DNA from 4 places in the Rhizobium sp. P2_G2 genome. Region 1 is predicted to be linked to each of the others. Evidence: predicted binding sites of a transcription regulator. Region 1 holds the regulator's gene; each other region holds the start of a gene.

Evidence for each region. The regulator PhoB, encoded in region 1, activates phosphate uptake and scavenging genes when phosphate is short. The targets are predictions, from matches to a motif close to TGTCATNNANCTGTCAT.
Region 2: a site for PhoB is predicted at 2,467-2,483, ahead of ppk2 (polyphosphate kinase 2). Genes of this name have one in related genera too.
Region 3: a site for PhoB is predicted at 1,176-1,192, ahead of AC1D06_RS09290 (PhoX family protein). Genes of this name have one in related genera too.
Region 4: a site for PhoB is predicted at 2,168-2,184, ahead of AC1D06_RS08060 (YdcH family protein). Genes of this name have one in related genera too.

The regions. Positions count from the first base shown of each region.
Region 1 is NZ_JBFUFF010000002.1:35,143-41,149, reverse strand. Features, by position in the region: gene phoR (phosphate regulon sensor histidine kinase PhoR) at 1-342, shown strand, start outside; gene phoU (phosphate signaling complex protein PhoU) at 569-1,282, shown strand; gene phoB (phosphate regulon transcriptional regulator PhoB) at 1,437-2,120, shown strand; gene AC1D06_RS02495 (hypothetical protein) at 2,354-3,709, opposite strand; gene AC1D06_RS02490 (NAD(P)H-dependent flavin oxidoreductase) at 3,927-4,883, shown strand; tRNA gene AC1D06_RS02485 (tRNA-Thr) at 5,043-5,118, shown strand; gene AC1D06_RS02480 (HEPN domain-containing protein) at 5,419-6,007, opposite strand, start outside; gene AC1D06_RS02475 (ParA family protein) at 6,005-6,007, opposite strand, start outside.
Region 2 is NZ_JBFUFF010000078.1:13,961-19,967, forward strand. Features, by position in the region: gene AC1D06_RS32235 (branched-chain amino acid ABC transporter permease) at 1-162, shown strand, start outside; gene AC1D06_RS32240 (NAD(P)/FAD-dependent oxidoreductase) at 159-1,442, shown strand; gene ppk2 (polyphosphate kinase 2) at 1,512-2,426, opposite strand; gene AC1D06_RS32250 (TetR/AcrR family transcriptional regulator) at 2,604-3,212, shown strand; gene AC1D06_RS32255 (efflux RND transporter periplasmic adaptor subunit) at 3,227-4,357, shown strand; gene AC1D06_RS32260 (efflux RND transporter permease subunit) at 4,418-6,007, shown strand, end outside.
Region 3 is NZ_JBFUFF010000008.1:34,025-40,031, forward strand. Features, by position in the region: gene AC1D06_RS09280 (hypothetical protein) at 1-363, opposite strand, end outside; gene AC1D06_RS09285 (response regulator) at 617-982, shown strand; gene AC1D06_RS09290 (PhoX family protein) at 1,272-3,056, shown strand; gene AC1D06_RS09295 (hypothetical protein) at 3,071-4,741, shown strand; gene AC1D06_RS09300 (SDR family NAD(P)-dependent oxidoreductase) at 4,958-5,725, shown strand; gene hisD (histidinol dehydrogenase) at 5,747-6,007, shown strand, end outside.
Region 4 is NZ_JBFUFF010000006.1:197,602-203,608, forward strand. Features, by position in the region: gene AC1D06_RS08040 (thiamine diphosphokinase) at 1-174, opposite strand, end outside; gene AC1D06_RS08045 (5-(carboxyamino)imidazole ribonucleotide synthase) at 261-1,325, opposite strand; gene purE (5-(carboxyamino)imidazole ribonucleotide mutase) at 1,326-1,820, opposite strand; gene AC1D06_RS08055 (YdcH family protein) at 1,834-2,037, opposite strand; gene AC1D06_RS08060 (YdcH family protein) at 2,261-2,437, shown strand; gene AC1D06_RS08065 (ArsR/SmtB family transcription factor) at 2,568-2,822, opposite strand; gene AC1D06_RS08070 (sulfite exporter TauE/SafE family protein) at 3,008-3,787, opposite strand; gene AC1D06_RS08075 (thiamine phosphate synthase) at 3,898-4,551, shown strand; gene AC1D06_RS08080 (tetratricopeptide repeat protein) at 4,579-5,706, shown strand; gene AC1D06_RS08085 (inositol monophosphatase family protein) at 5,931-6,007, shown strand, end outside.

The sequences.
Region 1 (6,007 bases):
AATGTCAGCGGCGATCGCGACGAGCTGACCCAGGTGTTCGAGAACCTGATCGAGAACGCCTGCAAATACGGCCAGGAGGGCAAGATCGTCGACGTGACGCTGATCGAAAAGCCGCGCCAGCCGATCGAGGTCAGTGTCATCGACTACGGTCCCGGCATTCCCGAAGACCAGGTCCCGCGCCTGACCGAACGCTTCTATCGCGTCAATGTCGAGAGCAGTCGCTCGAAGAAGGGCACCGGCCTCGGATTGGCAATCGTCAAGCACATCCTGACGCGGCACCGCGCCCGCCTGCTCATCCGATCGGAACTCGGCCGCGGCAGCACATTCACCGTGCGCTTCTGACAAAAACGCAGCAATCCCTCCGGCTCGACCGAAAGGATTGACTTTTCAGCACTTTAGTCTGTCATAAATCTTTCGTGACTTTGACATAAAACCCTGGCGTAAAGCGGCTAATGAAAACTTGGCCGACCCTATGTTCCTTGCCAACCCGGATAACCGGCGGCCCAGGACATAGGGGCCGCTTCGGCCGATCCAAAACCGCGCCGGCCGCCCGCCGGTTGGAGGACTATTGATGACCGCACACATCTATTCCGCCTTTGACGAGGAGCTGGCCAACCTTTCCCGCCGCATCGCCGAAATGGGCGGCATGGCCGAGCAGATGGTTTCCGACTCGGTCAAGGCGCTGGTCACGTCGGACTCGGCGCTGGCGCAGCGCGTGATCTCGGAAGACGTGATCATGGACCAGACCGAGCGCGATATCGGCGACAGCGCCATCCTGATGATCGCCAAGCGCCAGCCGGTGGCGTCGGACCTGCGCGAGATCGTCGGTTCGATCCGCATCGCCGCCGATCTCGAACGCGTCGGCGATCTCGGCAAATCCAACGCCAAGCGCGTCATTGCCGTGCAGACCACCGGCATTCCGCGGCCGCTCGCCCGCGGCATCGAACATCTCTCCGAACTGGCGCTGACCCAGCTCAAGGACGTGCTCGACGTCTATGCCACCCGCTCGGCGGAAAAGGCCGAGGTGATCCGCCAGCGCGATGGCGAGATCGACGCCGTCTATACCTCGCTGTTCCGCGAAATGCTCACCTACATGATGGAAGACCCGCGCAACATCACGCCCTGCACGCATCTCCTGTTCTGCGCCAAGAACATCGAGCGCATCGGCGACCATGCGACCAATATCGCGGAAACCATCTACTACATGAAGACGGGCGAACAGCCGACCGGCGAACGCGTCAAGGAAGACAATACGGCTTCCGTGGTGCAGCCGGGCCAGTGATGCCGATTGCGCATTTCGGCCAGCTGCCGCCAATGGCGTCCCTGGCCGCCGATCATCAGCGCCGGCATCGGACGAGACTATGCCGGTAGTAACAATCGCAGCCGCCTGGGCGCGGGGCACGCGCCAGGCGTGATTGCCGACGGAGCAGAGTACCATGCAGCCGAGAATTATGGTTGTGGAAGACGAGGAAGCGCTGGGCACGCTGCTCAGCTACAACCTCGAAGCAGAGGGATATGACGTCGAGGTGATCCCGCGCGGCGACGAGGCGGATATCCGCCTGCAGGAGCGCGTCCCGGACCTGTTGCTGCTCGACTGGATGCTGCCCGGCGTGTCCGGCATCGAATTGTGCCGTCGGCTCAGGATGCGCCCCGAAACCGAGCGCCTGCCGGTGATCATGCTCACCGCCCGCGGCGAGGAAAGCGAGCGCGTCCGCGGCCTGTCGACCGGCGCCGACGACTATGTCGTCAAACCGTTCTCGACCCCGGAACTGATGGCCCGCATCAAGGCCATGCTGCGCCGGGTGCGGCCCAACGCCATTTCCTCGATCCTCAAATGCGGCGATGTCGAGCTCGACCGCGAAACCTACCGCGTCCACCGCCGCTCCCGCGAAATCCGCCTCGGACCGACGGAATTCAAGCTGCTGGAATTCTTCATGTCGTCGCCGGGCCGGGTGTTCTCCCGCTCGCAACTGCTCGACGGCGTCTGGGGCCACGACATCTATGTCGACGAACGCACCGTCGACGTCCATGTCGGGCGGTTGCGCAAGGCGCTCAATCTGTCGAACATGCCGGATGTGATCCGCACCGTGCGCGGTGCGGGGTATGCGATGGAAGTGTGATTGGCCGTTCGCTTCGTTGGCGTTTGCGGTTCACCCCCCTCTGTCCTGCCGGACATCTCCCCCTCAAGGGGGGAGATTGGCAAGAGGCTTGCTCACCGCTCCACATCGCCAACGAAGAGTGAATTCACGATGGGAATTTGGGGCAGCAAGAGCGCCCCATCCAATCTCCCCCCTTGAGGGGGAGATGTCCGGCAGGACAGAGGGGGGTGGCGCCAGGCGCCATTGCTTTCAGCTCAAGCCCCCGGCCCAATCCTGATCCCATAAAGCCGGATCGCCCGCCCCTGCCCAGTCAGATCACTGTTGATGATCACAAACCCCGGCTCGTTCGGCGCCTGCTTGCCATCAAACTTCACCTGGATCAGCTCATCCACCCGCTCATTGGAGATCGTGAACCGATGCCGCCCGCAATCGCCGAGGCTGGCGAAGGCGCATTGGATATAGATCTGCGACGGTTTGTCGCCATCGGCGCGTAGCGTCACAGCCAGCGTCGAGGTCTTGCCCGCAAGATTCTTCAGCACATCGGCCGGCACCTCGATCCGCACTTCGCCATCCTGGTCCGGCGCATTCGAGATGATCATGATCGCCTTGCCGTCGCTGTCGGTGACGTCGCTGACCTTGGCCTGCGACGCCGGCTTGACCGCACTGGTGTCGCCGGGCTTGAGCACGCTCACCCAATCGCCGGAAAAGCCGCGCAGCGGATCGAGCGGGGTTTTCAGCGGCACCTTCGGATCGAAATCCTCGCTCTGCAATTGCTTGGGGATGAAATCGAAATCGCCGCCGCCATGCATGGCCGCACCGATCATGCCGGTCGCATAGGCCCACCAGGCACCGAAGCCGATGACGCCCAGCAGCACGCAATAGACGAACAGCGACACGATCCAGGAGCCGCGCCGGCGTCGCGCGGCACGCTTCTGCGGCGCCACCTTGCGCCCTTCCGGCGTCGAAGGCTCGGCCCAGGCCGGATCCTCTTCCTCATGCCGGATATTTTGCGCCCGTCCCTTGCCGCGCGCTTCGGCGACCAAAGGTGCGTCGATCACCGGTTCGACCCGCCGCGTTCTTGCGCCGGCTTTGGACGGTGCGCGCTCATCGCGGGTGGCCGAAAAATCGGAAAACGCGCCGTCTTCCTCGATCTCCGGCGGTATCGCGCGCGCCACGACCGGCTCCGCCATGGGCGTGACCGGCTGCGCCGCCTGGCGCACCGGCTCGACAATCGGCGGCTCGCGCCGTGAAGGCTGAGCCGGCTCAGGCCAGGCCGACGGCGGCGCATCGACGAACCGCTCCGGCGCCGGCGGCGCGATATCGGGCTCAGGCACCGCCTCCGGCGGCTCGAACGGCGTGTTCTCGATGAAAATCTTGTCGAGCCGCGCCGACATGCGCAGCTTTTCGAGTTCTTCGTCCTCGATCGCGCGGATGGTGAATTCCAGCCGCTGCCGCTGCCGCTCGATCACCGTCATGTCGTGGATGTCCTGCTTGCGCAGGCCGGCATCGAGTGCATTGCGCGCCGACTGATAGATACGCGCGCGTATTTCCGGATTGGACCTTTCGGCCCTGTCCAGAGCGTTGCGGATCGCCTGTTCCAGTCCACTCACGCTTTAAAATACCTCGATACGCGGGACATTCTCATTATGACCCTTGGGTAATCATTCGCCAGCACCTTTTCAAGTTCCGAGCCGAATGCCTCCCCCGCTAATATCGGCTTTGCAGCCAAAAAATGGCGGTCTGACGCACGCGACGAAAATACAAGGTTGAACAAACCATCTTTCCAGGGATAGGCTGCCGCCAACTTAGCGCATTCCGGACCTTATCATGCTCCCCGCCATTCTCCGCGACGATCTCAGGCTGCCGCTGGTCGCCGCACCCATGTTCATCATCTCGCATCCGGAACTGGTGATCGCCCAGTGCAAGGCCGGCATTGTCGGCTCGTTTCCGGCGCTCAATGCGCGGCCGGAAAGCCAGCTCGACGAATGGCTGGCCGAAATCACCGAGGCGCTCGCCGCCCACAATGCCAAGGGCGAGGGCCGCCGGGCCGCCCCCTTCGCCGTCAACCAGATCGTCCATGCCACCAACAAGCGGCTGGAGCACGATCTCGGCCTCTGCGTCAAATACAAGGTGCCGATCGTCATCTCCTCGCTCGGCGCCGTGCCCGAGGTCAATGCCGCCATCCATTCCTATGGCGGTGTGGTGCTGCATGACGTGATCAACAACCGCCACGCCAATTCCGCGATCCGCAAGGGCGCCGACGGCCTGATCGCCGTAGCCGCCGGCGCCGGCGGCCATGCCGGCCGGCTCTCGCCCTTCGCCCTGGTGCAGGAAATCCGCGAGTGGTTCGACGGCCCGCTGCTGCTCTCCGGCGCCATCGCCAATGGCGGCGCCATCCTCGCCGCCCGCGCCATGGGCGCCGACCTGGCCTATATCGGCACCCCCTTCATCGCCACGCCCGAAGCCCGCGCCACCGACGCCTACAAGCAGATGATTGTCGCCAGCCGCGCCGAAGACGTCGTCTATTCCAGCTATTTCACCGGCATCCACGGCAATTACCTCAAGGGCTCGATCGAAGCCGCCGGCCTCGACCCGGCCAACCTGCCCGAAGCCGATCCCACAAAGATGGATTTCGAAAAAGCCACATCCGGCCCGAAAGCCTGGAAGGACATCTGGGGCTCCGGCCAGGGCATCGCCGCCGTCAAGGCGATCGAACCGGTCGAGACGCTGATCACCCGCCTCGAAGCCGAATACCACGCCGCTAAGGCTCGCATCTGCGGCTGATCCGCCGAACACGACCGCGTTTCCCGGCGGAGCTTGCCGCAGGCTGGCCCGATCGCGCAAAAATGCGGAAATGGCGTCATTCCGACTTGCAATCGTGAGCTTTTGCCTTTATCAGCCCCTCCGGAATATCCGAGCCGGTCCAACCGGTGCATTGGATTTGCCGCTTTAGCTCAGTCGGTAGAGCACATCATTCGTAATGATGGGGTCCTCGGTTCGATTCCGGGAAGCGGCACCACTTAACTATCTGTTTTTAAATACTTTTATCAAGTTGTGTCCTTAGGGCGCGCTCGACAAACTCGAATGTGTCGGCACAAAATCGGCACGCCTCTTGATTTAGAGGAAGCAAACTTATTCACAGATATTTGGAGACTCGACCACCACGACCTGATGCCGCAGGCATTTCAGGCCGTGTCCGCAGCCATGGGCTCGCCAACACGAATTGCGTCACACAAAGTCCAAGTCGGCAACATCACTGGTAAGGGCGACGAATGCGTCTGGAAAACCATATGTCGCTCCCGAAAGGCGACACGGCCTATCAGACCGCAATCCTCTCAATTGCCTCCACAAGAGCCACCAAGTACCTGATGACTTCCTGTGCGTCAGCAAGCTCCGCAGGCGTTCTCGCTCCTGTGGTCAAGTCCATGTCCGCATTGTGTGCAATCAGGTGCCGCCGCGCGGTAATGTTGTTCAACTTCGCTCTGGCGTCCTTTTTTGGCAGACCGACGGCCTGCGCGATCGCTGTCCACTTGTTGGGTTCCGTCCAAAAATACGACAAGCCATCAGCAACGCCATCCGCACCTTGAAAGCTCTTCATTCGCACAGCCTGGGTGATCGAGTGATGAAAGACAACCACGGCTTGAACCGCATTCTGCGACACGAATTGAGTGGCGCTGGAAAGCGGTATCTTTTCGTTTTGCAACTTGTCGGTCTGAGCATGGCCATTGGCAAATCGCTTGGTAGTTTCTTCGATAACGAGTTCAGTGATGTAGTGTTCGAATGCGGATACCGCCGCGATCCAAACGAAACGCAGGCCGAAACCGGCCGTATAGCCCTGACCTTTCAAATGATTGTAGATGGTTATCGCCTCTCTACACTCGGCAAGATTGAGGTCGAAACTTGCCTTA
Region 2 (6,007 bases), on a different contig from region 1:
GCCACGCTTTTCCCGCCGGAGCAGCAGGCGCGGGCGGCATCGCTGCAGATCGTCGCCATCGGCGTCATGCTCTGCCTGATCCTGCTCTTCCGTCCGAATGGCCTGTTCGGCAACCTGCCTTACCGGCGGCGCTTCGGCCTGAAGCCGCGGAAATCAACATGAGCGAGATTTCACTCTGGCATGCTGTCGGCCGCAACCGGAAGGATCGGCCGGAACTGCATGGCACGCTCGACGCCGACCTGGCGATCATCGGGGGCGGCTTCTCCGGCCTGTCGGCCGGCTTGCATGCGGCCGAAAAAGGATTCTCCGTCGTCGTGCTCGAAGCGGAGATGATCGCCTGGGGCGCTTCGGGGCGCAATGCCGGTTTCGTCGTGCCCAATTTCGCCAAGATGGACCCGGACGATGTCCTGGCTCTGCTCGGTCCGGAACGCGGCGAGCGGCTGATCCGGATGGCCTGCGGCAGCAGCGATCTCGTCTTCGATTTGATCCGGCGGCATGGCATCGTCTGCGACGCCGTGCAGAGTGGATGGATACAGCCGGCGCATACCGCCGCCGCATTTGAAAAGGTGACGTCACGGGCGGCGCAATGGGCGAAGTGCGGGCGGCCGGTCGCGATTCTCGATCGTCTGGAGGTCGAGCACGCGACTGGGGCGAAGGGCTATTTCGGTGGCTGGACGGATCGGTCGGCTGGTGTGCTCAACCCGGTCGAATATGCCCGCGGCCTCGCCGATGCCGCCGAATCGGCCGGCGCCAGGATTTTCGAGCATAGCCCGGTGCGCGTGATCACGCGGGAAGCGGCGGGCTATCGCCTGACCACCGACAAGGGCGCGGTGCGTGCCGGGAAAGTTTTCGTCGCGACCAATGCCTATGGCCGCGCACTCAACCCTGGCCTGGCGAAAACCTATATTCCGCTGCGCGTCTTCCAGATCGCCACAAGACCGCTACCGCAATCGGTGCGCCAGCGCCTGGTGCCCGGAAACCAATGTGTTTCCGACACACGGCGCAATCTCTTCACCTTCCGCTTCGACGCGGCAAACCGTTTGATTACCGGCGGTATGCACATTTTTGGCCCTGGTGCTGCAGACCGCGTGGCGCGCGCCATCCACCGGCGCATGGCCGACAAGCTGGAACTGCCCGATATCCCGCCGATCGAATTCGCCTGGTCCGGCATGGCTGCCGTCGAGCCGGACTTTTTGCCGCATCTCGTCGATCTCGGGCCGGACATGATTGCCGGATTTGCCTGCAATGGGCGCGGCATCACGCTGACGACGGCAATGGGGAAGGTGATTGCCGACTGGGCGGCCGGGACGGAGCCGAGGGATCTGCCGATTCCCTATGGGCAGGCCAAGGCCATCCCTGCGCATGGATTGATGCGGCATGCGCCGAACGCCTTGCTTCCGTGGAGTATGCTGCGGGATTGGCGGGATGAGCGAGCCCCATAAAAAAGCCGGCGCGATGGCCGCGCCGGTGGGGAAAATTGCAAGATGCGATCGCGCCGAAAGGGTTTTCGGTCAATACGCTTCGGGAACGTACATTTCCTGCGGCACTGGATGGCGCACGTAGTCGGAATGGTGAATGCGCTCCGRCAGGACGATTTCCGGCCGCTCGACGTCATCATACGGGATCCGGCCCAGCAGGTGGCTGATCATGTTGAGGCGGGCGCGCTTCTTGTCGACCGCTTCGACGACCCACCAGGGTGCTTCCGGCGTATGGGTGCGGGCCAGCATCTCTTCCTTGGCCTTGGTATAGTCTTCCCAATGGACGCGGCTTTCGAGGTCCATCGGCGAGAGCTTCCATTGCTTCAGCGGATCGTGGATGCGCATGTTGAAGCGGAATTCCTGCTCCTCGTCGGTGATCGAGAACCAATATTTGATCAGGATGATGCCGGAGCGGACGAGCATGCGCTCGAATTCCGGCACGGAGCGGAAGAATTCTTCCAGTTCGTCAGGCGTGCAGAAGCCCATGACGCGCTCGACGCCGGCACGGTTATACCAGGAGCGGTCGAACAGCACCATTTCGCCGGCGCTCGGCAGATGCGCCGTGTAGCGCTGGAAGTACCACTGGCTGCGCTCGCGCTCCGTCGGAGCCGGGAGCGCCACGACGCGGCAGACGCGCGGGTTGAGGCGCTGGGTGACGCGCTTGATGGCGCCGCCCTTGCCTGCCGAATCACGGCCTTCGAACAGCACCATGACCTTGAGCTTCTGGTGCTGCACCCAATCCTGCAATTTGACGAGCTCATGCTGCAGGCGGAAGAGCTCGCGGAAATAGACCTTGCGTTCGAGCGTCTGTTCGGCGGGCTGGGTCATGCCCTCGGTGACCAACTCGTCGAGACGGTCTTCCTCGATCTGCATTTCCAGTTCTTCGTCGAAGCTGTCGGCGATCTCGGCCTTGATGCGTTCGAGCTGTTCCTGATGATCCATAGACATGGGCGCACCCTCCTGTTTCGCCAGACAGAAACAGGAGTTTGCGACAGTGATGTGACAATCGCGTGACCGTTCGCAGATGCAAAAATTTCTTGGCTTTGACATATTGACGGATTTTGTCAGTCATATTATAAGTGACGAAAATTGAAATTCGTCACTCGTAAATCGAAGGCGATCTCCATGATCGAAATTCTCGACACGCCGGCCGAGATGCAGCGTCAGGAAAGCGTCACCCGCATCCTCGACAGCGCCGAGCGGCTGTTCCGCCATTATGGCTATTCGAAAACCAATGTCGCCGACATTGCCAAGGATCTGGGCATGTCGCCGGCCAATATCTACCGCTTCTTTGCCTCCAAGGTGGAGATCCACCAGGCGGTCTGCGGCCGGATGCTGCTGCAGGCCTATAATATCGCCAGATCGATCCTCAGCCAGAAGATCAGCGCCGAGGAACGGCTACGGCAATGGATCCACGCGTTCCACAAGATGACGCTCGAAACCATGATGGACGACGAGAAGGTTCATGAAATGGTGGTCGTGGCCCTGGAACGCGACTGGCATGTCATCGATGCCCATATCAATCGTGTCCACGACCTTGCTGCCGATGTCATCCGTGAAGGCATCGAGAGCGGCGAGTTTCGCCAGATGGATGCGGATTCGGCGTCGCGCTGCTTCGGCGCCGCTACCGTGATCCTTTGCCATCCCCAGATGGTCGCCCAATGCCTGCACAAGACCAACCGGGCCACGCCCGACGAACTGATCGACTTCGCACTTAAAGCCCTGAAGAAATAACAATGGAGGCGGATATGAATTCGCTCGATCTCGCAAGCATGACGCGGGCAACCGCCGCTGGCATTCTCCTCGTGAGCGCTTTGGCGCTTGGCGCATGCAGTGAAAAGAAAGCTGAAAACGATGCGGCGGCCGTCATTCGCCCGGTCAAGGTGGTCGAAATCGCCAAGGCCAGCAATGTCCGCGAACTCGAATATTCCGGTGCGGTGAAATCGCGCACCGAGATGAATCTCGGCTTTCGCGTTGCCGGAAAGATCACCGAGCGCCTTGTCGATGTCGGTGACCGGGTGAAGCCGGGCACGGTCGTTGCCCGCATCGATGCGACGGACTACCAACTGGCCGTCAATTCGGCACAGGCCAATCTCGATGCGGCACAAAAGGCGGTCGAGACGGCTGATATCGCCAACAAGCGGTCACACACCTTGTTTGCCAAGGATGCCGTGCCGAAGGCGCAGGTCGAACAGGCGCAGCTGACTTATGATCAGGCTGCTGCGACCCGCACGGCGGCCGCCGCATCGCTCGACCAGGCGAAGAACCAGATGAGCTATGCGGAGCTGAAATCCGACCGAGACGGCATCGTCACGATCATCGACGCCGATCGTGGCCAGGTGGTTGCCGCCGGCACGCCGGTGCTGACCGTCGTCGCCGACGATGAGAAGGAAGTGCAGATCGCCGTTCCCGAAAACGACATTGCCGAATTCAAGCCTGGCAAGGGCGTCAAGGTCAGCTTCTGGTCGGACGCCACGCTTTCGCTCGATGGCAAGGTGCGGGAAGTCTCTGGAAGCGCCGACCCGCAGTCGCGGACATTCTCGGTCCGCGTCAGCCTGCCGGACGATCCGCGCGTATTGATCGGCATGACCGCCAATGTGGTCGCCGATGTCGCGGCTGGTGCCGATCAGATCACCGTGCCGCTGTCGGCGCTGGCGGAGAGGGACGGCGGTAAGATCGTCTGGACCGTCGACCGCACGGCCGCCACGGTGCACGCCCGGTCGGTGCAAGTCGCCGATTTCACCGGCGATGGCGTCGGCGTCACCCAGGGGTTGAAGCCCGGCGACATCGTCGTCTCGGCTGGCACGCAGTTCATGACCGAGAACCTCAAGGTCAAATTGCCTGACATCATCGGCAAGATGACGGCTGATCTCTTCTAGCACGCGCGGCGCGCCGAGCGCGCCCGCAGTCCACGATCCTCGCAACGCGGAACCACGCCGATGTCATCTGTTTCCCAAGAGGGCAAGCAGCCCTTCAACCTGTCCCGCTGGGCCATCGGACATCCCTCCATCGCCCGCTTCCTGTTTGGCCTGATCATCCTGACCGGCGTGTTCGGCCTGATGAATATGGGGCAGAAGGAAGATCCGGATTTCACTTTCCGCGTCATGGTCGTGCAGGCGATCTGGCCGGGCTCCTCGATCCAGGACATGGAAGACCAGGTCGTCAACAAGATCGAGCGCAAGCTGCAGGAAGTGCCGCATCTGGATTGGGTGAAATCGTTCACGCGCGCCGGCAATGCGATCATCACCATCCAGATCAAGGGCGACACCAATAGCGCCGACGTCGCCGACGCCTTCTATCAGGTGCGCAAGAAGGTCGGCGATATCTCCAGCGACCTGCCGCAAGGCTTGCTCGGCCCCTATTTCAATGACGAGTTCGGCGACACTTTCGTCACGCTGCATTCGCTCTCCGGCAAGGGTTTCAGCTATCCCGAGCTGAAGAAATTCGCCATCCAGGCGCGCGACATGCTGCTGACGACGCCGGGCGTCGAGAAGGCGGTCATCATCGGCGACCAGCCGGAGAAGATCTATATCGACGTTTCCTCCAAGGCGCTGGCCGAACGCGGCATCACGATCCCCGCTCTGCAGAATGCCATCAAGGGCCAGAACAATATCGACCCGGCCGGCAGCGTCGACACCGGCACGCGCTCGGTGCGCATCTCGGTCGAGGGTGCGGTCGACAAGGTCGAGGACATCAAGAACCTGCGCCTGATGGCCGGCGGCCAGGTCACCCGGTTGGGTGACATCGCCACCGTGACATCAGGCCTAGAAGATCCCTACCAGCGTAAATATCGCTTCGACGGCGAGGACAGCGTCCAGATCGGCGTTGTCATGGCCAAGGGCTTCAAGGTCACCGATGTCGGCGCCAACGTGGAGAAGACCTACAAGCGCTTCGAAGCGTCGCTGCCCTATGGCGTCGAGGTGCATCAGATCGCCGACCAGCCGAAGGTCGTGACCGACGCGGTCAGCGAGTTCATGGAAGCGCTGGGCGAGGCCTTGGCGATCGTGCTGGTCGTCTCCTTCGTGTCGATCGGCTGGCGTTCCGGCCTCGTCATCGCCATCACCATCCCACTGGTGCTCGCGGCGACCTTCGGCATCATGTTCGAGCTTGGCATCGAGTTGCAGCGCATCTCGCTCGGCGCCCTGATCATCGCACTTGGCCTCCTGGTCGACGATGCGATGATCGTGGTCGAGATGATGGAACGAAAGCTGGAGGAGGGGCTGCGCAAGGTCGATGCCGCAAGCTTTTCCTATACCTCTACCGCCTTCCCGATGCTGACCGGCACGCTGATCACCACGGCCGGCTTCATCCCGGTGGGCTTTGCCGCCTCCACGGCCGGTGAATATGTCCGTTCGCTCTTCTATGTCGTTGGCATCGCGCTGGTGACGTCGTGGTTCGTGGCGGTCTATTTCACCCCCTGGCTCGGCAACATGATCCTCAAGCAAAGGGCGCATGCCGGCCAGCATCACGATGTCTTCGATACGCGCTTCTATCGTGGCCTGCGGCATACCGTGAGTTGGGCGGTCCGG
Region 3 (6,007 bases), on a different contig from region 1:
CGAATAGACGAAGATGCGGTCCAGGTCGCGGTCCGGCATCATGCTCAGGAAGCGCACCTCGATCGTATTATTGGCGTTGACGCGCATCAGCGTGCAGCCGACGCGGTTGACCTTGGCATCGGGGACGTCGAGATAGAACTGCTTCGGCAGGCTGAACTTGGTGTTGATGGCAAGGATGGCGCCGCTCTTCGAAATGGCGATCAGGTCGCAGCGGCGGGCTGCAAGATTCTTCACCGCATTTTCAGTATATTCGATGCGCGCCGCATTCATCGTCTCTTCCATGGCAAACCGCTTTTCGCGGTCGTACATGAAGGACTCTTCCTTGCTCAGATAGTTCGGCTTGGGTGAGGTTCCGGGTTCCATGGTTGTCCCTCCAAATTCACGCAAACCATGGTAGGAAGAGAAGGCTAAAAATGAATTGACGCGATGCGTTTTTGAAACATGTCAAGTTGACTGCCGTCTTTCAGGCTTAACAAACCGCTAGTCTGCCGGCCGCAATGATACAGAGGCGGGTCGCCGCGAGGTAATAAAACAATTTACTGGACTTAATGACCGGCCTCAGTGTTTATCTCCACGTCCGCGGCTGATTTTGAGACGCGAAAACAGGAATTTGTGAATGACGACCGCTTTGGATCAACTCAAAGGCAAGCATGTTCTGGTCGTCGAGGACGAGTTCCTGATCGCCGAAACAATGTGCCTCGACCTTGAAAATGCCGGCGCAATCGTCGTCGGTCCGGTGCCGACGGTAGCACGCGCATTGTCGCTGCTGCAATCGCGCCAGGTCGATGCAGCGCTTTTGGACATCAAGCTCAATGAAGAGACATCGATATCGATCGTCAACGATCTTTCCAGGCGCGCCATTCCCTATGTCTTCGTTTCGAATATAAACCCTTCAGAATTGCCGCCGCGCTTTCGCGAGGCGCTTGTCGGCAAGCCTGCCGAAATAACCGTCATTGCCCGAGCGCTTTTCCGGGGCGAATAGTCTTATCGGCGGCGCATATCCAGCCTGGTACCCGTTCGAACGCCCGACCTTTTTCCCGCCCGCACCCGTTCGGCTTTGAACGGGATGCATGATTGCCGTAGCGGCTCGAAGGCCGCGACGACCGGCAGGTAGCCGCACGCGCGGTCGTGATTGATTGTTGAATATGACGAATTTGCTATAAGCGTGCTGTGTCCGTCACATCGCTGTCAGGTGACCAGCCTAACCTGTCACAAGCTTGCGTTTTATCAAGCAGTACTGAACCTTCAGCAACCGTCAGGGATCCACGACGATGATCAGAACCATGTTGCTCGCCACGACGGCAGCCATCGCGCTGTCCGCTAGCCATGCCAACAGCTTCGCCGCCGAATCGATGACCTTCACTGGCATCGAAGCGCCGGTCACGGACAAGGAGAAGCGCGAAGTCCGCGCCACCGCCGCGGTCACGGTCGACGGCAAAGCCGCCAGGATCGGCTTCACGCCGCTCGTCCGTTCCGGCGACAAGATTGGCGACGGCACGTTCGGCCTCATTCTCGATCAGTCCGGCAAGCCGATCCTAGGCAATGACGGGGCGCCGATGATTTCCAACGCCACGGACTTCTCCTCCATCCTGCAGAAGGACGGCAAACTCTACGTCGTTTCGCATTTCGAGACGCGGCCGGCGGCAATCTATGTCACGGAGGTCGCCAAGGATGGCGACAGCGGCGAGCTCAAGGCGGTCAAGACATCGCCGGTCGATTTTGCCGAATTCGGCGGTCTCTGGGTTCCCTGCGCAGGTTCCGTCACGCCCTGGGGCACGCATCTCGGCAGCGAGGAATATGAGCCGGACGCCGAAGTGATCGAAACGACCGCCACGCTTTCCAAGCTCGACAATTATGCCAAGCCGATGGCGCTTTATTTCGGCTATGACGCGATGAGCGCGTCCGCCGACATGGACGGCTTCCGCAAAGTCTTCAACCCCTACCGCTACGGCTTCATCACCGAAATCTCCGTTGATGATTCCGGCAAGGGCACGGCTGTGAAGCACTATGCCATGGGCCGCTTCTCGCATGAACTCGGCTATGTCATGCCTGACCGGAAGACGGTCTACATGACCGATGACGGCACCAATGTCGGCCTGTTCCGCTTCGTCGCCGACGAGGCAGGCAAGCTTGATTTGGGCCATCTCTATGCCGCCAAGTGGGAGCAGACGAGCGCCGAGAACGGCGGTGCCGCCAATCTCATCTGGGTCGATCTTGGCGGCGGCAAATCGGCCGATGTCAAGGCGCTCATCGACAAGGACACCAAGTTCTCCGATATTTTTGCAACCGCCAAGATGGGTGATGATGGCCAATGTCCTGCAGGCTTCACCGGTTCTTCAGCCAATGGCGTCAAGGAATGCCTGAAGGTCAAGGACGGCATGGAGTTCGCCGCCTCGCGCCTCGAAACCCGACGCTATGCCGCGATCAAGGGCGCCACGACAGAAATCCGCAAGGAGGAGGGCGTCACCTACGATCCGGACCACCATCGTCTCTATATCTCGATCAGCGAGATCGCCAACGGCATGGAAGACATGTCCAAGAAGGGCAAGGCGGCCAAGAATTTCGACCTGCCGTCGGCCAACCACATCAAGGTGGCCTATAATGAATGCGGTGGGGTCTATTCGCTCGATCTCGACAAGGATTTCGTCGCCACCAACATGAAGGCGATGATCACCGGCAAGCCGACGAAATATCCGGACAGCAGCCCGTTCGCCGGCAATACCTGCGACATGGACGGTCTCGCCAACCCTGACAACCTCACCTATGTGCCGGGGCACAACACGCTGATCATCGGCGAAGATACCGAAAGCGGCCACCAGAACGATGCCATCTGGTCGATGGACCTCGACACCAAGAAGCTGACCCGCATCGAGACGACCCCCTACGGCTCGGAAACGACCTCGGTCTATATCTATCCGAACGTCCAGGGTCATGCCTATCTGATGAATGTCGTCCAACATCCGTATGGCGAATCGGACGAGGACAAACTCCGTTCGCCGGCCGATTCCAAGGCCTATATGGGCTATATCGGCCCGATGCCGGCGCTCGCGGATTGATCCGGAGACAGGTCTTGACAATGACGCGCGCACATTTGCGGGCGGTGCTTGCGGCAGCCATTTCGTCCATGGCTGCCGCAGGATTTGCCGTTGCCGCCAGTCCGGGCGAACTCACGGATCTGCGTTCGGAGAATCCGGCTAACCCTTTCGCCTACATCCCGCCGCAATGCTATACGCGGACCGAAACCAGCGGTCTGGTGCACAATCCCTGCTATGCCTGCCATATCAAGTCTGCGGAGCCGAATTATGCAGACGATAGCGATCTGCAGACCCATTACGATTTCTCCGATCCGGCACTGGCCAACCATTGGCCGAACTTGTTCGTGGACCGCCGGGCGGCGATCGCAGTGATCCCCGACAGCGATATCCTCGCCTATGTCCGCACCGACAATTACCATGATGGCATGGGCCGGCCGGAACTCGCCGGACGCCTGGAGCATCCGCCGGCGGGCTGGGACGTCAACGGCGATGGCGCATGGTCCGGCTACCGTCCCGACGTCTATTTTTCATTCGACAGCCAAGGTTTCGACATCGCGCCGGACGGAAGGCGAACCGGCTGGCGCGCCTATGGCTACCTGCCCCTGCCGGGCTCCTTTCTGCCCGCCAATGGATCGGCCGACGACGTCATGATCCGCCTGCCGCAAACATTTCGCGAGCGCGAGGACGGCGCGACCGACTGGGCGGTCTACGACGTCAACCTCGCCGTCATAGAGGCACTGGTCAAGCGCGCCGATGTCGGGATCAGTCAGGTCGACGAGCGGGCTCTCGGTGTTGACCTCGACCGCGACGGCAGGCTGGCCATCGCCCACCGGGTCGTCTACGCCTTCGATCCGCGCCATGGTGTCACTATGTCCTATGTCGGTCGGGCGCGTCTGGAACTGGCGGCCGGCAAGGTGCATCTGGCGGCCGGCCTGTTTCCGGAGGGCACCGAATTCATCCACAGCCTGCGCTATCTCGATGTCGCCGCAGACGGTTCCGTCAGGCCTGCCGCCCGCCTCAAGGAATTGCGCTATGCCCGCAAGACCGGCTGGCGGACATATTCATCCCTGCTCGAACAGGCGATGAACGAGCTGCGCGAAGAACACGACAATCCGGACAGTCCGGAAACCTTCCATGGTGATGTGGAATCCGGCATCGCCACCGGCACCGGCTGGCGCTATCAGGGCTTTATCGAAGATGCGGGCGGCACGCTGCGCCCGCAGACGTTTGAGGAAAGCCTGACCTGTGCAGGCTGCCATGCCGGCATCGGCCGCCCGACGGATACGATCTTCTCCTACGCGCGCAAGCTGGACCAGCCGCGCCGGGGTTGGTTCCACTGGAACCAGGGTTTTGCCTTGGGCGATCAGCCGGACCGGCCGGCGGTCAATTCCGGCGGAGAATATGCCACCTATCTCAAGCGCAACCACGGCTCAGACGAGTTCCGCGCCAATACCGAGGCGATCGCGCACTTCTTTCCGGACGGCAAGGCGGACGACCAGGCAATCGCCGCGCTGGCAAAGCATATCGGCGCATTCACCGACCCGTCGGCGACGCGCGCGCTCATGCTCGACAAGGCTTATCGCCTCGTCGTCGGCGAGCAGAGCTACGCCAAGGGCCGCAATCCGGTCATCGCCCCGCTCGACCGGGCGGTCTGGCGCGCGGTGCCGGAGAATACGGCGACCGGTGTCGTGGAGCCGGTAGAGTAGGGGCGTCGACCGATACTGTCTGGAACGCTTGGATGCCGGACGCTGACCGAGGACCGGTCGCCTGCTTGGCGGGGTGAAGAGGGCAGCGTCTCCAAGCGAGCAATGCGTCGCCTTGGAAAATCCGACGTTCCGCCTCGCCAAATCCATCTGGACAGTTTTTGCCGGAGGTGATCCTATGCCGCCCGATGCGAATGCGAGAGGCTTGGATTGCAAAATATTCCCGCACTTTTCGATCTTTCCGGCCGTAAGGCGATCGTCACCGGCGCCAGCCGCGGCCTGGGGCAGGCGATTGCCGAGGCACTGGCGGGCGCCGGGGCCGATGTTGCGATCACCGCGCGCGACGTCGAGTCTCTGAGGGAGACCGCCCGCCGGATAAAAGCGCTCGGTCGCTCGGTTCATCCGTTTGAACTCGACGTGCGCGATGTCGAAGCCTGCGGCAGCGTGATTGCCGAAGCGGCCGATGCACTGGGCGGGCTCGATATTCTCGTCAACAATGCCGGCCATGAGGATGTGCGGCCGTCGCTCGATGTCGACGAGCTGCTCTGGGACAAGATCGTCGATACCAATCTCAAGGGCGCCTTCTTCGCTGCCCAGGCAGCCGCGCGCTGCATGCGCGATCTCGGCACGGGCGGTGCGATCGTCAATCTCTGCTCGCTCACCTCCTATGTCGGCGTGCCGACCGCCGTACCCTATGGCTCCTCCAAATCCGGCCTGATGGGCATGACCCACGCGCTGGCCACCGAGTGGGCCGGCCTCGGCATTCGTGTCAACGCCATTGCGCCCGGCTATTTCCGCACCGCCATGACCGATATGTTCTACAAGGACGAGGACTGGCAGCAGGCGATGCTGGCGAAAATCCCGCAACGCCGCTTCGGAGCGATGGAGGATGTCGCGGGCGCTGTCGTCTTCCTCGCCAGTGATGCCTCGGCCTACATCACCGGCACCTGTATCCCCATCGACGGCGGCTATCTCGCCTCGATCTGACCCAGTCCCAAGGAAATTCCGATGTCCGACGTCTCCTTCCATGATCTCTCCACGCTCGACGAAGCCGGCCGCGCTGACTTGCTGAAACGCTCTGAAACCGACCTTTCCGGTTTCATCGACAAGGTGAAGCCGATCATCGAGGCGGTGCGGACGGAGGGCGACGCAGCGCTGGTGCGTTTCGCACGCGATCTCGACAAAGCCGATGTCAATATCGGCAGCCTGAGGGCAAGCGAAGCGGAATTCGATGCAGCATTTGACAAGGTCGACCCGGAGGTGATCGAA
Region 4 (6,007 bases), on a different contig from region 1:
CAACTCGGGTGGCGTGGAATCGAAATCGCCAACCCACAAATCCGGCTCGACGCCCAGCACCTCGGCATGCGCCATCCCGCCATCGGCGGCGATGAAACGGGCATCGCGAAGCTGTCTGTCGAGGCGGTCCGTCCGCATCAGGCGGCCGCCGAGAAGAATGGCGAAATCTGTCATGCCCGCCGCTTTAGCTTATGTGGCGGGGTGGGGGAAGGGGATGGCGGGGTTTGTTAGGAACCTCCGTGTCCGCGGTGGGCCGTGCTTTACGACCGTCGCCCCGTCAGTCGCGTAAAATGCCCCATCTTCCGCCCCGGCCGCGCCTCCGCCTTGCCGTAAAGATGGATGAGCACCTCCCTCTCCTGCGCCAGCAAAGCCACGTCCTCGATCTCATCACCGATCAAGTTCTGCATGACGCAATCGCTATGCCGCGCCGGATGGCCGAGCGGCAGGTTGCCGACGGCGCGGATATGCTGCTCGAACTGCGAGATGACGCAGGCAGCCTCGGTCCAATGGCCGGAATTGTGCACGCGCGGCGCGATCTCATTGGCGATCAGCGTCTCGTTTTCGGTGACGAAGAATTCGATGCCCAGCACGCCGACATAGTCGAGTGCCGAGAGCAGCCTGAGTGCAGCGTCGCGCGCCTGCCCCGCAACGGCCGGACTGATCGCGGCCGGCAGGGTCGAGGTGAAGAGAATGCCGCTGCGGTGCACGTTTTCTGCCGGATCATAGCATTCGAGGCGTCCATCGAGCCCGCGCGCCGCGATCACTGAAATCTCGCGCGTGAACGGCACGAAACTTTCGAGGATCAGCGGCACGCCGCCGAGCCTGGCAAAAGCGCCCTCGGACGCATCGCCGGCACGAAAAACCATCTGGCCCTTGCCATCATAGCCGAGCCGGCGGGTTTTCAGCACGCCCACACCGCCGAATTCGGCCAGTGCGTTCTCCAGGTCCTCCTGGCTGTCGACAGCGCGAAAACCGGCCGTGACGATGCCGCAGGCATTGAGATATTGTTTTTCGGTCAGCCGGTCCTGCGCCACTTCCAATGCCTGCGGCGGCGGATAGACGGGCACCAGCTTTTCGAGATGGCGGGCGGCTTCCACCGGCACGTTCTCGAACTCGTAGGTCACGACGTCGCAACGCTGCGCAAGTTCGGCCAAGGCAGCCCGATCGTCATAGGCGGCGACGATCTGCGCATCGGCGAGCTGCGCCGCCGGGCAGTCCGCCTGCGGCTCGAGAATGACGGTGTGAAAGTTCAGCCGGCTGGCGGCCATGGCGAGCATGCGGCCCAGCTGACCGCCGCCGATAATGCCGATGGTGCGGGTTTTCATCTACTTATCCACAGGATGTTCAGCCACCGAGGCGGTCTGTTCCTCGCGCCAGGTGTCAAGACGCTCGGCCAGGTCGTCGTCGTAAAGCGCAAGCACGGCGGCGGCAAGAAGGGCCGCATTGACGGCGCCGGAACGGCCGATCGCCAGCGTACCCACGGGCACGCCGGCCGGCATCTGGACGATCGATAGCAGGCTATCCTGTCCCGAAAGCGCCTTGGATTGCACCGGCACGCCGAACACCGGCAGCGGCGTCATCGCCGCCGTCATGCCCGGCAGATGCGCGGCACCACCTGCGCCGGCAATGATCACCTTAAAACCTTCATCACGCGCCGACTTGGCAAAATTCACCAGCCGGTCGGGCGTACGGTGTGCCGAAATGATCCGCGCTTCATAAGGAATTTCAAGGGCGTCCAGCGTGTCTGCGGCATTTTTCATGGTCTCCCAGTCCGACTGGCTTCCCATGATGATGGCGACGGTGGGCTTGGAAATCGGCATTGCGGCCTTTCGTTCAGGCGATGATGTCGGGGATGATCTGGTCTTCGATTTGCGCCAGCTTGTCCTTCACTGAGAGCTTCTTCTTCTTCATCCGCTGAACCCTCAAGGCGTCGCAGCCGGTTGCGATCATGGCGTTGATCGCGACGTCATAGTCCTCGTGCTCCTGCCGCAGTCTCGCCGCATTCAGCCTCAGTTCAGCCTGCTCCTGGTCGGCCATAAAGTCCCTTCCCCACTCTCCTTCAGCCCGGGACATGGCGACATTCCCGGTATCTGCATCGTTTTGTCCCTATCACAATTCTGTCGGTAACGGGAAGTTTTCCTTTAGGGAGAAATCACCTTCGACAAATCGTCATTTACGTGTCACATTGGCACTGTTGCAGCCTGAAACATCCGGCGGGATGGATGGCCGGATGTGGGCAAGAACGGGAAGGAACCAGCCTATGTCACTTGAGGCTCATATCGAGACGCTTGAAAAGAAACATGGCGATCTTGAAGCAGAACTTCACACCGCAATGCTGCATCCCTCAACCGGCGACACGCAGATCGCGGAAATAAAGAGACAAAAGCTGAAAATCAAGGATGAAATCGAACGCCTGCGTTTGAACACGCGCCACTAGTTGAATACCCGCGCAAGGCCGCCGGATGGGCTTCCTGACGCTGAACGAGTAAAGATTTCACAGGAAGTCGAATCTGGCGGCCGACGCCGCAAACAGGGATAAATCCGGGGAGGAAACGAGGGCCAAGCCCTCAAGCCCAGAACTGATCCAACCAAAAACCTAGCTTTTGAAAACCCTGCGGGTTGATCGCATAGATTCGCCGTGTGCCTTGGGTTTCGACTTTGACCATCTGGCAATCGAGCAGCGCCTTCAGGTGCTGCGACACGGCCGGACGGCTGACGGGCAGAAGCGACGCCAGTTCATTGACTGTGCGCGGCGCCCGTCTCAGCTCTTCGAGCAGGAAGCGTCGGTTTGAATCCGAAATGGCCGTGAATGGATCGCTCATCGGCGACGAAGCTAAGCCAGAGTTTTTTCAAGGACAAGACTTTTTGTGCGTTGCACTTAAAAAATTTCGCAGCGCATGAAAACCAAGCCGGTCCGGAAAGTGTCCCGCGGTTTTTCGGCAAGAACCTGCTACAAAACAAAGGACTAAGCGGGGAATCGTTGGCAAGCCAACGATTCCCCGCTTAGTCACATCAGCGCCTTCGCCAGCGCCGCCGTGCCATCGTAGAACAATTTCGCCCCCGCCAATGCGCACATCAGGTACATGAACGGATAGAAGAAATCCGGCCGCATGCGCCGCACCATATAGGCGCCGGCAATCGTCGCCAGCGGCGCTAACGGAAAAAGCGTCGCTGAAATCTTCAGATTGCTGATGTCGAGCGTACCGAGCGCATAATAGGGAATGAGCTTGATGGCGTTGAGGATCGCGAAGAACCGGACCGCAGCGCCGGTATAGTCGCGCGGCGGCAATCTCAACGGCAGACCATAGACCTGGAACGGCGCACCGCCGGCATGGGCGACGAAGCTGCCATAACCCGACAGCGTGCTCCAGAAGCCGGCGCGCGCGATCGTATGCGGCCGCGGCGGCGCCTCGACCGCGCGGGCGAAATAGCGGTTATAGTAGAAGCGTGCGGTAAAACTCAGCGCCACGACACCGATGATGATTTCCATGGCGTAATGCGGCACCAAGGCCCAGGTGAGCCAGCCGAAGGCAATGCCCGCCAGTGCGCCCGGCAGCATGATCTTCAGCAGTTCGCCATTGTTGTTGTTCCGCCAGGTCCAGAGGGCGGCAGCGTCCATGACGATCAGGATCGGCAGCAGGATCGCCGCCGCCTGATCCGGCGGCACGACAAAGGAGAGCATCGGCACGCCGAGCAGACCCAGCGCATCGCCCATGCCACCCTTGCTCAAGCCGACGAGAACGACCGCCGGTATGGCGATGAAATAGAAGCTCGCGTCGATGTGCATGTTGATCGTTTGCTTTCGGGGAGTTAAGGCATGGAGAAACACGGCTGGGTCAGTGAAGGACTACAGCCGAACGCCTGATCTGCAAAGCAGGGAATCGAGACACATCATCCATGTCAACAGTTGAAAACCGCTGCCGCCTGGTTCTTGTCGCACCGGAGATCGCCGACCCCGCCGAGGCGGCACGCGTCATGGGCGACGCGCTCAAGGGCGGCGACGTCGCCTCGGTGATCGTGCCGCAATATGGCTTTGATGACAGCATCTTCCAGAAGATCGCCGAATCGCTGGTGCCGGTGATCCAGAAGGCAGGTGCTGCAGCACTGATCGCCGGCGACAGCCGGGTGGCCGGCCGGGCCAAGGCCGACGGCCTGCACATCGCCGGCGGCGTCGAGCCGCTGGCCGAGGCGATCGAAAAATTCACGCCGAAACTGATCGTCGGCGGCGGCAACGCCCAGGAACGCCACCGCGCACTCGAGATCGGCGAATTGCAGCCCGACTACATCTTCTTCGGCAAGCTCGACGGCGACATCAAGCCCGAGGCACATCCCAAGAATCTGGCACTTGCCGAATGGTGGGCGTCGATGGTCGAAATCCCCTGCATCGTCATGGGCGGCACCGATCCGGCCTCAGTGCTGGCGGTCGCCGAAATGGGGGCGGAGTTCGCCGCCCTTCGTCTGGCAGTCTTCGCCGAGCCGGAACGCGCCGCTACCATTATTCAGGAGGCGAATGCGCTGCTTGACCAAAAAGCGCCACGCTTTGGGGTTTAAAGCCGGATCATGGCAGGGCAGCGGATGATGAGACAGCGGGTAATTTGGGCGGTTTTCCTGGCCGCGCTCGTGCCTTTTGGCGCGCGCGCCGATTCGAACCTGGTCAAGGTGACGCCGGTCAAGCCGGTCAATGTCGACAAGCTCAAGCAGGAGAGTGACGAGATCGGCAAGAGCGATCGGCTGCTGCCCGATCCGGCGGCACAGCAGTCGGACGTCCTGACGCTACCGAGCATCGACGACGTCGAAAAGCCCTCGCAAGGCCTCAATGTGCTCGATCGTATGGGCGCCAATCTTCCGGACCTGCCGAAGGAGAAGACTTATTCCGGCAAGGTCGACGATGCCTTTGGCGCCTTTCAGCGCGGGCTCTATCTGACCGCCATGAACCTCGCGCTGCCGAAGGCGCAGCGTGGCGACGCGGCATCGCAGACGCTCGTGGCGGAATTGTTGGACGGCGGTCTCGGCGTGCGGCGCAACGAATCCGATGCGCTGTTCTGGTACGAGCAGGCCGCACGCGCCGGCGACCCCAATGCCCAATTCAAATATGCATTGATGCTGATGGAAGGCCGGTTGATCAAGCGCGACCGCAAGCTCGCCGACGAGATGATGCAGAAGGCGGCGGATGGCGGCAATGCCGAAGCCCAGTTCAACCTGGCCCAGCTCAAAGTCGCTCGAACACCGGGCGAAAAGGGCCTGATGGATGCCCTGCCCTATTACGAGAAATCCGCGACGCAGGGCATTCCGGATGCGCAATATGCGCTGTCGCAACTCTATGTCAGCCTGCCGGTGCCGAAGGAAAAGCAGGATTTGGCCCGCTACTGGCTCGAACAGGCCGCCGACCAGCGCTTCGACACCGCCATGTACGACATGGGCGTCTGGAACATCAACGGCATCGCTGGCGATCGCGACTACGATACCGGCTTTGTCTGGATGAAGCGCGCCGCCGACAATGGCAATATCGTGGCGATGAACAAGCTCGCCTATCTCTACATCAATGCCATCGGCACCCGGCCGGACCCGATCGAGGCGGCCAAATGGTATGTGCTGTCGCGTCGCGCCGGGCTCTCGGATCTCGGCCTTGAGGATTTTTATCTCGGCATCGAAGATGACCAGCAGCAGGAAGCGATCAAGCGCGCCGACGCCTTCCGAAAGCAATGACGCATATCGCCCAAAAGTGGCTTCCGGTTTTTGGGATAACGATATGTACGAAACAAAATGCTCGTCGCGCAAAGGTGGTTCCCGGTTTCGGGATAACGAAGCCGCTTGAAAATCACCGGCTTTTGTGGTCTTGAAGCGCTCAAACGTCACGCCGTCGATTTCATCCGGTGTAATATCCCATGCGGCCCCGTTCGGGGCCGCTTCGATTTTGAAGGAATTCCATCATGGCCCGTTCAGCGCTTTTGAATGTCATGGTCCAGGCGGCACTCAAGGCCGGCAAGTCGCTGGCACGCGATTTTGG